Regions from separate parts of the Roseibium sp. AWQ4_254 genome, predicted to be linked through region 2. Evidence: predicted binding sites of a transcription regulator. Region 2 holds the regulator's gene; the other holds the start of a gene.
What was found. Region 2 encodes PhoB, which activates phosphate uptake and scavenging genes when phosphate is short. Its sites were predicted from a motif close to TGTCATNNANCTGTCAT; they were not measured.

Region 1: the regulator PhoB is predicted to act here: its motif matches at 1,791-1,807, upstream of olsB (l-ornithine N(alpha)-acyltransferase).

The regions. Positions count from the first base shown of each region.
Region 1 covers NZ_JBSWYH010000020.1:84,336-91,699, reverse strand. Annotated here, with positions in the region: gene ACXAIC_RS16225 (transglycosylase domain-containing protein) at 1-381, opposite strand, end outside; gene olsB (l-ornithine N(alpha)-acyltransferase) at 713-1,645, opposite strand; gene ACXAIC_RS16215 (hybrid sensor histidine kinase/response regulator) at 1,959-4,337, opposite strand; gene trpS (tryptophan--tRNA ligase) at 4,564-5,643, opposite strand; gene murJ (murein biosynthesis integral membrane protein MurJ) at 5,764-7,326, opposite strand.
Region 2 covers NZ_JBSWYH010000026.1:55,215-62,578, forward strand. Annotated here, with positions in the region: gene pstB (phosphate ABC transporter ATP-binding protein PstB) at 1-694, shown strand, start outside; gene phoU (phosphate signaling complex protein PhoU) at 726-1,421, shown strand; gene phoB (phosphate regulon transcriptional regulator PhoB) at 1,494-2,192, shown strand; gene ACXAIC_RS19000 (GcrA family cell cycle regulator) at 2,682-3,224, opposite strand; gene ACXAIC_RS19005 (acetylornithine transaminase) at 3,704-4,903, shown strand; gene argF (ornithine carbamoyltransferase) at 4,900-5,829, shown strand; gene ACXAIC_RS19015 (Hsp33 family molecular chaperone) at 5,842-6,816, shown strand; gene ACXAIC_RS19020 (efflux RND transporter periplasmic adaptor subunit) at 7,087-7,364, shown strand, end outside.

The DNA of each region.
Region 1 (7,364 bases), on a different contig from region 2:
GCCCCAGATGCCAAGAACCGCGCTCCAGTAAAGACTGCGCTTGAACAGCCTGCCGACCACCGGGGGAATGCGCAAACGGAAGCCGCGCACACTGCTGCGCCGCTTTGCTCCGGACCGACTGCCCCGGCCTTTGCTCTGCCGGGGTTTTGTGCCCCGGGATCTGCCGGTTGCGGCTTTCGGTTTGGAGGGTTTTCCCGTCTTTTTGGCTGGTGCTTTCTTGCGGGTGCGGGCGCCGGCAGTCTTGCGTTTGGGTTTGGCACCGGATTTGGAGGCGGGTGCAGTTGGGCGGTCCTGCGGCCCAAGGCGCAGGTCAAGCAGAGTGCTGTCCGTTTCCCCGAAGGTCGGCTCAATCCGTGCCTGGCGTTTCGCCCGAGGCGCCATCGCTCATTCGTCCCGTCATCATGTCCGGTTGAAAACCGGTCCCCGGTGATGAAGATAGAATGCGGCAATTTAAGGGGGCGTTAAGGCTTCGCCCTTCCCGTGCAATTCCATAGTGCCAGATTCCGGCGGGCAGGTCCGTTGCTTTGCTGATGGCAGTTTTTACGAGCCACCTGAATCTGAAGCTCGTCTCATTTCCCGGCACGCTCCGAACGAACTTCAGAGTAAAGAAGGTGACCAGCAAACCTATGTTTCTAATGAGGTTTTCGGAACTGAAATACGCGACGGCGCGCGTTGCAAAAATCAGGCGTATTTCAAGTCCACCACACCGGCATCAGCTTGCGTAACGGCTTGCGTCGGCGCCGTAGTAATTCACGTAGCGGGTGTTGAGTTCGCTGACCGGCATGATGATGAGAATGTCGGTGGTTCCGAACTGGTGGTCGATCACCGCGCCGTCGCCGATAAAGGCCCCGAGCCGCAGGTAGCCCTTGACCAGTGGCGGCAGAGCGCGCAGGGCGGCTTTCTGGTTGATGTCTTCAGAGGCAAGGCGGTTCATTTCCACATAGCGGTCCTGAACGGCCCGTGCACGCCATTCTTCTGGCGCGCGTGAGGCGTGATGCAGGAAGGAGAGCTGCTCTGCCAGTGCATCGGGCTGGGTGCCTTCAATGGAAGCACAGCCAAGCATGACGTCGATCTTGTGCCGCAGCACATAGGACCAGATGCCGTGCCACAGCAGTTCAACCGTTTTTTTGTTGCGGTAGGGCTTGAGCACGCAGGACCGGCCCAGTTCCATGAACCGCTTGCCCGGATTGGCATCGATCAGGCGCTGGATATCATATTCGGCAGAGGTGTAGAAGCCGCCATGGCGATCGGCAATCTCCTGGAGCAGCACCCGGTAGGTGCCGACGATCTGCGGTTTCAACCGGCCCAGTTTGTTGCGTTTCAGGGATGCGTGATCCACCACGAGAAGATGGTCGCAATAGGTGTCAAACGGGTCCGCATCGCGCCGGGTTGCCTGGGTATGGGCATCGGCAATGGCGGACATTTCTTCATAAAAGACCTTATAGCGCAGCCGTTGCGCCTTTTTCACTTCCTTGAAATTGCGCGCCAGACGCACTTCCAGCGAGCCGATGCGGCCGAGCGTCTCGCCCGGTGTGTGGACTGGCGCTCCCGGGCGTATATGCGTTGAGGCCGCAGCGTCAGCGCGCAGAGCTGGCGAAAATTTGCGCACCAGTTTCTTCGGAGAAAAAAGTCCTTCACGCATCATGGACAGTCTACCCTCTTGCATTCCTTCAGCGGCACGTGGTCCGTTTCACAGCTTGCAAGCTGTTTCACGTGTCTTTTTACGTTCGCCGGTACAGGATCTCCGGCGCGGGCCCACATGCTTTAAACGCGTCCTAGAACACATCTTTCCTACAGCTGGATGACAGCCGGGTTGATTTCCGGATATCCCATCGCGGAAGTGTATATGAGCATTGGATAAGTGAAAACTGGAACATTGCCGCAGTCAGACCAAACCCCGGCCCCAGACCCGGATCTGCTCCGGCCGTGGTGGCCCTCAGGTTCAAAAGCAAGATCCTTTAGCGGGCGATGCTGTCGAGGGCCGCTGAAATGGCGTCCGCGGACAGGGGCTTGGTCAGATATCCGGCAGCCCCCATCTCTACGGCCTTGTCGCGGGCATCCTGCATCACATCGGCAGTGACGATCAGCACCGGTACGGGAGGACGCCCATGGGCCATCTCTTCTTCGCGGATCTTGCGGATCGCTTCAAACCCGTCGAGACCGGGCATGTGCAGGTCCATCAAGATGGCATCAAAGCCGCCGGAGGACGCCTCTGCGACCGCTGCCTCCCCATCGACCACCATCACCGGTACATGGCCGAGCTTGCGCAGCATGGCTTCGCTGAGCAGCCGGTTGATATCGTTGTCTTCAGCCACAAGCAGGCGCAGAGGCCGGGCGGGCGCCGCAGGGCGGCGCGCGGACGCTTCCGTGCTGACAGGATCGGCTCCGGCCTCCCAGGCATGGTCTTGGGCGGAGCCACTCAAGAGGCCGGAAAACACCTGAACCAGGGTCTCGATCCGCACTGGGCGGATCAGATAGGCGGCATAGCCGGCCGAGCGCAGATCCGCGAGCCGGTCCCGTTCGCCGGGTGAAATCAGCACTATGGCGGGAACCGGGCACCCGGCCAGCCGGGCGGAGGCCAGCCAGCCGCCGCTGTCCGACAGGGCCGCATTGTCGACCACCAGAAGATCTGCGCCCGCAAGCGCCTTTTCCAGGGTCGGGCTGCCGGGCACTTGAATGGAAACATCCGCCCGGTGGCGCTCCAGACGCCTGGCCAGCAGCGGGCATTCAATCCGGCTGTTGGTGACAAAGACGATGCTGCGGCCCGCCAGAGCCGCCAGACGCGGATCTTCGCTTTCGTTCAGGACTTCGGGAATAGGCAGGGTGACCCGGAAATGACCGCCGCCCTCTGCGCCGGGCCGGGCGGTGATCTGGCCGCCCATCAGCCGGACCAGACGCTGGGCAATGGCCAGCCCCAGTCCGGTGCCGCCGAATTTGCGCGCCGGGCCGTGATCCACCTGTTCGAATTCCTTGAACAGCCGTTCCGCCTCGGCCTCGTCAAAACCGATGCCGGTATCACGCACATCAATGGCCAGAAAACTGCCGCCCTCCGGATTGGGCTGGCCGGTCAGTTCAACTGCCACGCCGCCCTCATCTGTAAATTTGATCCCATTGCCGATCAGGTTGAACAGGATCTGACGAACCCGGGTTGCATCCAGGGTCAGCTCTTCGGGCAGGCACGGGTCCAGCATCATGCCAATTTCCAAGCCCTTGGCATGGGCTTTCGGGGCCAGCAGCTCCACGACATGTTCTGCCAGCGCCCCGGCTTTCACCAGCGCCAGCTGAATGTCCAGCTTGCCCGCCTCCACCTTGGAAAAGTCGAGCACCTCGTCAATCAGGAGAAGCAGGGTCTCTCCGGAGGTTTCCAGCGCATCGATATAGGCGCCCTGCTCCTTGGTCACGCGAGTGTCCTTCAGCAGAGAGGCCATGCCCAGAATGCCGTTCAGGGGGGTGCGGATCTCATGGCTGACCGTGGCCAGAAAGCGGGATTTGGCTTCATTCGAGGTTTCGGCCGAATGCCGGGCAGCCAGAAGCTCTTCTTCGATCAGCCGCCGGTCGGTCACGTCCCGCAGTACCGTCTGGACCAGTTGCCGGTCCGACCCGGTGTCGCGCACGGGCACGTCAATGCGGGAAAACCACCGCGGCCCGGCCGCCGTTTGAATGTGAAGGTCCTGAAACCCTCTGGCCGAAGGGCTGGCGGGATGCGGCGTGTTGCCCTGATCCTGAGGCAAATCCCCGGCGACCAGCGGCAGATGCAAGGGTCTGCCCGGGGTAAGGTCATGGGTCTGACCGAAGATGTTTTCGGCGGCAGAATTAACATAGGTGATCAGGCCATCCGTGTCTCTGCGCACCACAACATCGCCAAGGGTCGCCAGAATGCTGGCATGCCGTTCGTCGGATTCGCCAAGCTCCCAGGCCCGGTCTTCCAGCTCCTCGCAACGGCTGGTCAGGCGGCGGATTTTCCGGTCCTTGACCAGAAGGGCTTCCTGCGCCTGCTGCATTTCATCCGCCATCAGCCGCCAGACGGCAAGCCCGCCGGCAAAAAACACAAGACCGAGGCCAAGAAAGCGGTTGAGGCCGTCCAAGGCCACCAGAAACAGGGCAGCGGCAAGCGCAATCAACAGCCCGGCGGTGGCCACATGCTGAAGACGCTTGGCGGCCTTGGAAACGGGCCGGTCCGTGACCCTGCGGCCGCGATCTGCAAGAAATGCGGCGTCCGCGTCAGAAATCCGGGCGTCGACCGGGGCTGTTTCCAGCCGCTCCTGCCGCCAACCGGTTTCGCGTTCGTCCCCTTCGGGATCAGGGCCGTAGGCTTGCTCTCCGCTTTGATTGGACATGACTGCTCTCTAATCACCTGTTTGGCGTGAGAGTGCCGCTTAAACTTTTAGAAACCGTTTCACACAAAAAAGCGATGTGTCCCGGACAGGGACGCAAGGCCAAAAGGTGTTGACCCGCGGCACGGACAAACCCGCCCCGGCGCAGCGCCGGGGCGGGTTTGACCGGGGTCAGATGTCAGGAGACCGGGAGCGCTGCAGGTCCGGGGATGAGAACGCACCCGGCCGGTCAGCGCACGTCCAGAAAGCCGATGATCCGGCGCACATCTTTCAAGACCGGTTCGGCAATGGAGGACGCTTTTTCAGCGCCTTCCTTCAGCACCGCATCAATCTGGGTCTGGTCTTCCATCAACCGGCGCATCTCGTCTGTCATCGGTGACAGTTTGGCGACGGCCAGCTCGGCCAGGGCCGGTTTGAACCCGGAGAACTGCTGTCCGCCGAACTCCTTGAGCACGGCTTCCTTGGTGGCGCCACTCAGCGCCGCGTAGATGCCGACCAGATTGTCTGCTTCCGGGCGCCCGTCCAGACCGTCCACCTCGGAGGGCAGTGCGTCCGGATCGGTCTTGGCCTTGCGGACCTTCTTGGCAATCGCGTCTGCATCGTCGGTCAGGTTGATGCGGGACAGGTCGGAAGGATCGGATTTCGACATCTTCTTGGTGCCGTCGCGCAGCGACATGATCCGGGTGGCCGGTCCGGCGATCATCGGTTCGGTCATCGGAAAATACAGCTCTTCGGGCAGTTCCGGCGACGGATCCGGATTGGGCACACCGACACCCAGTTCCTTGATCCGGCCGCCAAAATCATTGTTGAACTTGGCCGCAATGTCGCGCGTCAGTTCCAGATGCTGCTTCTGGTCGTCCCCCACAGGCACATGGGTTGCGCGATAGGCCAGAATGTCGGCGGCCATCAGGTTCGGATAGGCAAACAGGCCGACAGAGGCGTTTTCACGGTTCTTGCCGGCCTTTTCCTTGAACTGGGTCATGCGGCTGAGCCAGCCCATCCGCGCCACGCAGTTGAAGATCCAGGCCAGTTCCGCATGTTCGCGAACCTGGGACTGGTTGAATATGATTGACTTCTTCGGATCAATGCCGGCGGCCATATAGGCGGCGGTCACTTCCCGGGTCGCGTTGGTCAGCTCCTGCGGGTCGGGAAAACCGGCCGTGATCGCGTGGCTGTCCACGACGCAGAAAATGGTCGGCATCTGGTCCTGAAGCGGGACCCAGCGGGACACGGCCCCCAGATAGTTGCCAAGATGAAGGTTGCCGGTCGGCTGAACGCCGGAAAAGACACGGGGCTGGAACGCCGTCATTTTCGATCCCTTTATTGATGCGGCCGGTTGGAAGGGCGCTGTGAAACTTTGGGCGCGCCGGGTTTAAGCTCCGGGCGCTCGGGATGCAAGCAAGAATGCGGGATGTGTGGCATTTCGGCCTTAGTTGTTGCGCCGGGTCAACGCCTTCACCATGGCGAGCAGATCGGCCCCGCCGCTGACCTGGGCGCAGACTGCAAAGGAGACGATCCCGGTCAGGACAAGCGCCAGAAGACCGGAAATCCGTACCAGCAGCCAGTGGCTGGCCAGAAGCGGCGCCAGGGCTGAAGCGGCGAAATGAATCACCACCCCCATGATAAGGCTGGCCAGAAGCACCAGCGACAACCGGCGCAAAAGCTCCAGATCCGGCACGAAATGGCCCCGCCGCCACAGGACGGCAACCAGCAGGCCCGTATTGACCCATCCGGCGATCGTGGTTGCCAGGGCAATGCCCACATGGGCGAGAACCGGAAACAGGGCGACAGACAGTACCACATTCACCACCATGCCGACGGCTGCAAATTGCATCGGGGTCTTGGTATCTTCCCGGGCGAAATAGCCTGGCGAGAACACTTTGTTGAGCACAAAGGCGGGAAGGCCGAAGGAAAAGGCCATCAGCGCTGCTGCCGTGCCTTCGACAGCGGCCGCATCAAAGCGCTGCCGCTGGAACAGGACGGAGACAATCTCGTCCGGGACCACGGCCAGGGCGGCGGTGGAGGGCAGGGTCAGGACCAGCGAGATCTCCAGCGCCCGGTTGAGGCTGCTTTGATAGGCCTGTGTTTCGCCGGAACGCAATTGCCGGGTCAGGCTGGGCAGAAGCACGACACCAATGGCAATACCGATGACCCCAAGCGGCAGCTGGTAGAGCCGGTCGGCAAAATAAAGCATGGCATTGGCGCCGTCCTGAAGGGAGGCGATGATGGTGCCAACGGCGATATTCAACTGGGTGACGCCGCCCGCAATGACGCCCGGGATGCCGAGCACAAGCAGCCGCTTTGCCGAAGCGGTGTAGCGGGGCCGGTAGATGGGCAGGCTGAAGCCGAGCCGTCGCAGATCGGCCACCACCACCACAAGCTGGACAATGCCGCTGACGGCGACCCCGGCACTGAGGACAATCCCGAGTGTCTGATTGTCCCGGATCCCGGCCACAAGCACGCCGCCCAGAACGATGCTCATAACCACATTCAGCATGACCGGGGCAAAGGCGGCGGCCGCAAACCTTTGATAGGTGTTCAGGATGCCGGCGGCAAAGGCCAGCAGGGACATGAACACCAGATAGGGGAAAGTAATCCGCGCCATCAGAACCGTAAGGTCGAACTTGTCCGGATCGGCCTGAAAGCCGGGGGCCAGACCCCAGACAATAAGCGGCATGAAAATCTGGGCGGCGGCGGTCAGGGCCAGCAGGCAGAACAGTAGAGCCGCACCGATTTCCCCGGCAAAGCGGCGGGCACCCTCCTCGCCGTCTTCTTCCACCGCCCGGGCGAACAGCGGCACGAAGGCGGAATTGAACGCCCCTTCGGCAAACAGCCGCCGGAACAGGTTGGGCAGGCGGAAGGCCACGGCAAAGGCGTCGGCCACCGGGCCCGTGCCGACGGCGGCAGCCAGAAGCACGTCGCGCACAAATCCCAAAAGGCGGCTGAGCATGGTTGCGCCGCCAACCGTGGTGAAGTTGCGCACAAGGCTCATGGCCTGGGCATCCCGGCCGGGATGGAGCAGACATCAGC
Region 2 (7,364 bases):
CGTGGATATTGAAATCCAGCCGCGTTCCGTTACGGCCTTCATTGGCCCGTCCGGCTGTGGCAAGTCGACCTTCCTGCGCACCTTGAATCGCATGAACGACACCATAGATATCTGTCGTGTCGAAGGCTCCATCAAGATTGACGGCGAAGACATTTACGATCCGAAGGTCGATCCGGTGCAGCTGCGGGCCAAGGTGGGCATGGTGTTCCAGAAGCCGAACCCGTTCCCGAAGTCGATTTACGACAATATTGCCTATGGTCCGCGGATCCACGGCCTGTCCCGCAACAAGGCGGAACTGGACGATATCGTGGCCTCGAGCCTTCAGAAGGCCGGCCTTTGGGAAGAAGTCAAGAACCGGCTGGATGAGCCGGGAACAGGCATGTCCGGCGGACAGCAGCAGCGTCTGTGCATTGCGCGCGCAATTGCCGTCAGCCCGGAAGTGATCCTGATGGATGAACCATGTTCGGCACTTGATCCCATTGCTACGGCAAAGGTTGAGGAACTGATCGACGAGCTGCGCGAAAACTACACGATCGTGATCGTGACCCACTCCATGCAGCAGGCGGCCCGTGTCTCTCAGCGCACCGCGTTTTTCCACCTGGGAATTCTGGTTGAGGAAGGTCAGACAGAAGACATCTTTACCAACCCACAGGACAAACGCACGCAGGATTACATCACCGGACGCTTTGGCTAAGCGTATTTGCGAAATCTGAAGGGGACACAGGATGTCTGAACATACAGTCTCGGCTTATGACGAGGAACTGACTGCCATGGCCGGCAAAGTCGCCGAGATGGGCGGCCTTGCAGAACGGGCGTTCGCGGATGCGGTGCATGCGCTGGTCAACCAGGATCTTGATCTGGCCAAGGCTACCATTTCCGGCGATGAACGCCTGGATGGGTTGCATCAGGACGTGGAGATGAAGCTGATCGAGATGATCGCCCGCCGCCAGCCCATGGGGCAGGACCTGCGCGAGATCACTGCCGCCAGCCGCATCGCCAATGACCTGGAGCGGGTGGGCGACCTGGCCAAGAACGTGGCCAAGCGTGTGATTGCCATCGATAGCAATCTCCAGTCCAAAAAGCTGGCCATCGGGGTCGAGCACATGACCGAGCTGGCCCTGTCCCAGCTCAAGCAGGTGCTTGACGCCTATACGCGGCGCGATGCCGAGGCGGCGCGCCGGGTGCAGGAAGGGGACGCGGAAGTCGACGCGATCTATACTTCCCTTTTCCGGGAATTGCTCACCTACATGATGGAAGACCCGCGGGTGATCACCCAATGTGTCCATTTGCTGTTCTGCGCCAAGAACATCGAGCGGATCGGGGATCACGCGACCAATATTGCGGAGAATGTCTTCTTCATGGTCACAGGCGAGCGTCTGCCGGAAGAGCGGGAAAAGCTCGACGAAACGACCAGCGCATAAACCTCTGCAAAAAACAGTGCGCAATTTCCGGCCGGCGCCTGGGCGCCGGCCGCCTAGACGGAGCAAGAACGAATGCCGAAGGTCCTCATCGTTGAAGACGAAGAACCGCTCAGCCTTCTCTTGAGATACAATCTGGAAGCGGAAGGATATCAGGTGGATTCCTGTGTCCGGGGCGATGAGGCGGAAATCCGCCTGCGGGAAAGCCTGCCGGATCTGCTGCTTCTGGACTGGATGCTGCCGGGCCTGTCCGGCATTGAACTGTGCCGCCGCCTACGCACCCGCGAGGACACCGAGCGCCTGCCGGTTATCATGCTGACGGCGCGGGGCGAGGAAGCGGAGCGGATCCGCGGCCTGTCGACCGGGGCAGATGACTATGTGGTCAAGCCGTTCTCCGTGCCGGAGCTGATGGCGCGGGTCCGTGCGATCCTGCGCCGGGCCAGCCCGGAAGTGGTCTCCACGATGTTGCGTTCCGGCGATATTGAACTGGACCGGGAAACCCACCGGGTCCGGCGCAATACCAAGGAAATCCACCTGGGCCCGACCGAGTTCCGCCTGCTGGAGTTCCTGATGACGTCGCCTGGGCGGGTGTTTTCCCGCGAGCAGCTTCTGGACGGTGTCTGGGGTCATGATGTCTATGTGGACGAGCGCACGGTTGATGTGCATGTGGGCCGTCTGCGCAAAGCCCTCAACAGGGGCAAGGCCAAGGACCCGATCCGCACGGTCCGCGGCGCGGGCTACGCCTTCAACGATCAGTTTTCAGCCGTCGGCTGATATCAACCTCACCAAACAGGACCCTATTCGACCGTGACATGAGAGCGTTCCGCAAGGAACGGGTCACAGGGTGATGTGCGGCTTCGTCCAAGACGCGCGACACGGCGGAACGCTCTCGTGTCGTAGCTTAAGGTGGCTCCTACCAACCTCAATAGATAGGAACCGATCTGACCGTGTTTGGGGACTGTTCGTCAAGGAGCAGGTTGCAGGGCGATATGGTTTATCGTTCAAAACTTGGGACGCAGCTGAACAGTCCTCAAACGCGGCCTCGGTGGCCTGCTCCGGCCCGCCGGACTGCGTTGCGCCGCTTGAACGGCCAACCAGGCCGTCCTGCGTGCCTCTCCTTGCCGGTGAACTTGCCCCCTCCAATAGGGACCTTTTGGGTGAGGTTGGCATGGGGCCTGGTAGGTGCTGGAAAATAAAAGCACGCTTCAAACTGAAAAGCCCGCCAAAATAGCGGGCTTTTCTCGTTTGAAAGAAGGTGGGGCGTCAGCCGGCCTTCGCAATCACTTTGCGGTCGCGGCGGCGGTCGGCGACCGGCTGGTAGGCGATCTTGCAGTGATGGGTGCAATAGGGAACACCGGCTTCGGACTGGCGGCCGCAGAAGTAGAAGTCGTCCGTCGCCGGGTCGCCGATCGGCCATTTGCAGGTGCGCTCGGTCAGCGTCAGGATCGTGGCACGCTGGGAAATCGGCACCACCAGTTCGGCCACCGGCTCTGGCTTGATCTCTGCAACGGGCGCAGGGGCTGTATCCGCCTTGAGCGCCGTCGCCCCAATTGTTTGCGGCGGCTGCTGGGCCGGCTTCTTCGGAGCTGAGCTGGTGTTGGTGTTGCTGGCGGTTGCAGAGCGCGGCCGACGGGGCTTGGTGCTTGCGCTTGAGGTCTTTGCCCGCCCGGACAGGCCAAGCCGGTGAACCTTGCCGATCACGGCATTCCGGGTGACGCCTCCAAGCTCGCCAGCGATCTGGCTTGCGCTCAAGCCGTCACCCCAAAGTTTCTTGAGGAGTTCAACCCGTTCGTTTGTCCAACTCATTGCCCGCACCTTTTATTGCGGCCTCTGCGGCCATTAACCCCGTATTAAGCATGCTGGTGCATGCCTAAGTGTGGCATATCTAGTATCTTCGAGTGATTTGCCTTACGAGATGTCGTGTCTGATTGGTCACAGATTACAATAACGTTAATTTGTGAGGCAACCATTGGGCCCAAACCAGTTGGGGATGAAGGGACTTTTCCCCAAGTATGGCGAGGGTATTGAGAATTTTACGAATTCTGTTCCGGTGACTCTACGTATGCGGCCTGGCCGCAGGCCCATTGACAGATAATGGGGCGGCCAGTGTATAACGGAACCGCAACGTGCCGCCTCTCAGGGGCGGCACGTTGCGTTTTGGCCTTGTGCAGGTCTGACGGTGTGCGCGTGCACCGCAGCCAGCCTGCCGGAGCTGAAATCCCTGAAAACCGCCAGTCCCTGCCACACTCGACAGCGCGGGGACGGCCATGGAGTTGAATGAGGTTATGTCCGCGACCGCACTGTTTGGGAATTACGCAAGATCATCCCTGAGCTTTGATCACGGGGAAGGTGTCTGGCTGGTGACCAAGGACGGCCGACGATACCTCGATTGCGGGTCCGGCATCGCTGTGAATTCCTGCGGCCACAGTCACCCGCATCTGGTCAAGGCGCTTCAGGAACAGGCGGCGAAGCTCTGGCACATTTCCAACCTGCACCAGATGCCCGAGGGGGAACGGCTGGCGCAGCGGCTGGCGGATGCCTCCTTTGCCGACAAGGTGCTGTTCGTGAATTCCGGGGCCGAAGCCATGGAAGCGGCGATCAAATGCGCCCGCCGCCATCAATATGACAAGGGCCATCCGGAACGGTTTCACATTGTCACCTTTGAAGGGGCTTTCCACGGCCGTACCATCGCGACGATCGCCGCCGGGGGGCAGGAGAAATACCTGGAAGGCTTTGGCCCCAAGGCGCCCGGTTTCGACCAGGTGCCGGCGGGCGATCTGGATGCGCTCAAGGCGGTCATAGGCCCCCAGACAGCGGCCATCGCGATTGAACCGGTTCAGGGCGAGGGCGGTATCCGGGAAATCCAGCCGGACTTTCTGCGCGCCCTGCGCAAACTGTGTGACGACAACGGCCTGCTGCTCATTTTCGATGAGATCCAGACCGGCATCGGCCGGACGGGCAAGCTGTTTGCCCATGAATGGACCGGTGTCAGCCCGGACCTGATGGCGATTGCCAAGGGGATCGGCGGCGGTTTTCCCATGGGCGCGTGCCTGGCGACGCAAGAGGCTGCCGGCGCGCTCGGGCCTGGCACTCACGGCACCACATTTGGTGGCAATCCGCTCGCCATGGCTGTTGGCAATGCGGTGCTCGACATCATTCTTGAAGAGGGCTTTCTGGGCGAGGTTCAACGCAAGGGCCTGAACTTCAAGCAGAAGCTTGCCGGTCTGGTGGACGGCCATCCGGATGTGCTGGCGGAAGTGCGCGGCAGCGGACTGATGCTAGGTCTCAGATGCGTGGTGCCCGTGGGCGAATTTTCGGCTGCGGCCCGGGAGGCCGGGCTCCTGGCCGTTCCGGCCGGTGACAATGTCCTGCGGCTTCTGCCGCCGCTGACAATGAGCGAAGACGAAATTGCGATCGCGCTGGAGCGTCTGGAACAGGCGGCGCAGGCGGTTGAGGCGAACTTGGTGGAAGGAGCGGCCGGATGACCGCACATGCAGCTTACCGGAATTTTCTCGACCTGACGGACCTTGAGGGCGACGAACTGCGCGCCATTCTGGAAACCGCAAAGACCATCAAGGCAAACCGCAATGGTGTGCGCCCGGGTGAGGGGCCGCTGGCCGGCAAGGTACTGGCCATGATTTTCGAGCAGCCTTCCACCCGGACCCGCATTTCCTTTGATGTGGGCATGCGCGAACTCGGCGGCGAAACCCTGATGCTGACCGGCGCGGAAATGCAGCTTGGCCGGGGTGAGACCATTGCCGACACGGCCCGGGTTCTGTCCCGGTTCGTCGATGCAATCATGATCCGTATTCTCAGCCATGAGGATCTGACGGAGCTGGCCGAATATGCCACGGTTCCCGTGATCAATGGCCTGACCAAAGTGTCCCACCCGTGCCAGATCATGGCGGATCTGATGACGTTTGAGGAACACCGCGGGCCGATCACCGGCAAGAGTGTGGCATGGACCGGCGACAGCAACAATGTTCTGGCCTCCTGGGTGCATGCCGCGCCGCGGTTTGATTTCGAACTGCGCATTGCCACACCGGCCGAGCTGGCACCACCCCAGGACCTGATCGACGCCGCGCGCGCCAAGGGTGGTTCCATTCTTGTGACCACAGACCCATATGAGGCCGTAAAGGGAACCGACTGTGTCGTGACCGATTGCTGGGTCTCCATGGGCGATGATGACAGCGAGAGCCGTCACAATCTTCTCAGCGCCTATCAGGTCAACGAAAAGCTGATGGAAGAAGCCAACGCCCGGGCAGTGTTCATGCACTGCCTGCCGGCGCATCGCGGCGAAGAAGTCACAGCCGAGGTTATGGACGGTCCCAATTCCGTGGTGTTTGATGAAGCTGAAAACCGGCTCCATGCCCAGAAAGGCGTTCTGGCCTGGTGTTTCGGCAAAGGATAAGGCAAGGCCGACGTGGCATTTAATCTTGAGGAACTGGGGATTGCCCCCGCAGGGCTGGACGCTGTCCGGCCTTTTGCCGTGGAAGGGCTGGACGTTCGGGGGCGCGCTGTTGCCCTTGGCCCGGTACTGGAAGCCATTCTGGAACGGCATGCCTATCCGGAGCCGGTCTCCCGGCTCCTGGCTGAAGCTATTGTTCTGGCAAGCCTGTTGGGGACATCGCTGAAATTCGATGGCCGCTTCACACTGCAGACCCAGACGCAGGGGCCGGTGTCGATGCTTGTGGTCGACTTTGCCTCGCCGGATGCAATGCGTGCCTGCGCCAGCTTTGACGAAGACCGGGTCGCAGCGCTTGTGGCCGCAGGCAAGGCGACGCCGGAGGCGCTCCTTGGCCATGGCCATCTGGCCATGACCATCGACCAGGGCCAGCACATGCAACGCTATCAGGGCCTTGTGGAGCTGGACGGGATTTCTCTGGAAGAAGTCGCCCGCCGCTACTTCGAACGCTCTGAACAGATCCCGACCGAAGTCCGGCTTGGGGTGGGAGAGCTGTTCACCCGCCAGGAAGGCGAGGGCCATGCCAGAACCTGGACCGCAGGCGGGATCATGGTGCAGTTCCTGCCCGAGGCGCCGGAGCGGTTGCGTCAAGCGGATATCGACCCCGGGGATGCCCCGGAAGGCACTGAAGCGCCCGAAGTTGCGGAGGATGATGCCTGGGTGGAAGCCAAGGCGCTCGTCGACACCGTCAAGGATGTGGAACTGACAGACCCGGAAGTGAGCGTTGAAATGCTGCTGTTCCGGCTGTTTCACGAGCGTGGGGTGCGGCTGTTCAACCCCCAGCCGCTGGCAGACAAGTGCCGCTGCTCCCGCGAGAAGATTGCCTCCGTCCTGTCCGGCTTTTCGGCGGAGGAAGTGGAGAGCATGACCGTTGACGGAAAGATTGCTGTCACGTGTGAATTCTGCAACGCCAAATATGAGTTCGATGGCTGATCTCAATCTACCGTTTGGGTAGAATATGCACTGATTGCATAAACAGTTCAGATCCTTGGGGCTGGATGTGATGGCCCTTCCGGGCAGAGGGATCTGTCCGCAAAGACAGCTTAAGTCTGCGCAAACAGACACATTTCGTTACACTTTTCACGCCCCATTTGCGGTTTCTACGCAGGTCCGGGGTTGAATTTTGCGGTGCGAAATAAAACTATCCGTCAATCATTGACATAAAGACACCCGCAGTCCCTTTTAAAGCCCGGTGTACCAAACATGCTGCAAACGCTTCCCCAGGAAACCGGACCCCAGGAAACCGGACCCCAGAAAACCGCAGACAAGCCGGTTTCAGACGTTCTTCCGCCGCAGGCTCCGCAACCGGGCGAAGGCTGGCGGCGGACGTTGCTGATCCTGAAGGCCCTGCTCCAGGCACTGATCGCCTTTGCGATCCTGATCGGGGCGTTTATTGGCATGAATGCACTGGTGGCAAGCAAGCCAGAAGTGCCGAAACAGGCCATCCGGGAAAAAAGCTATCCCGTCGAGACGCTGACCCT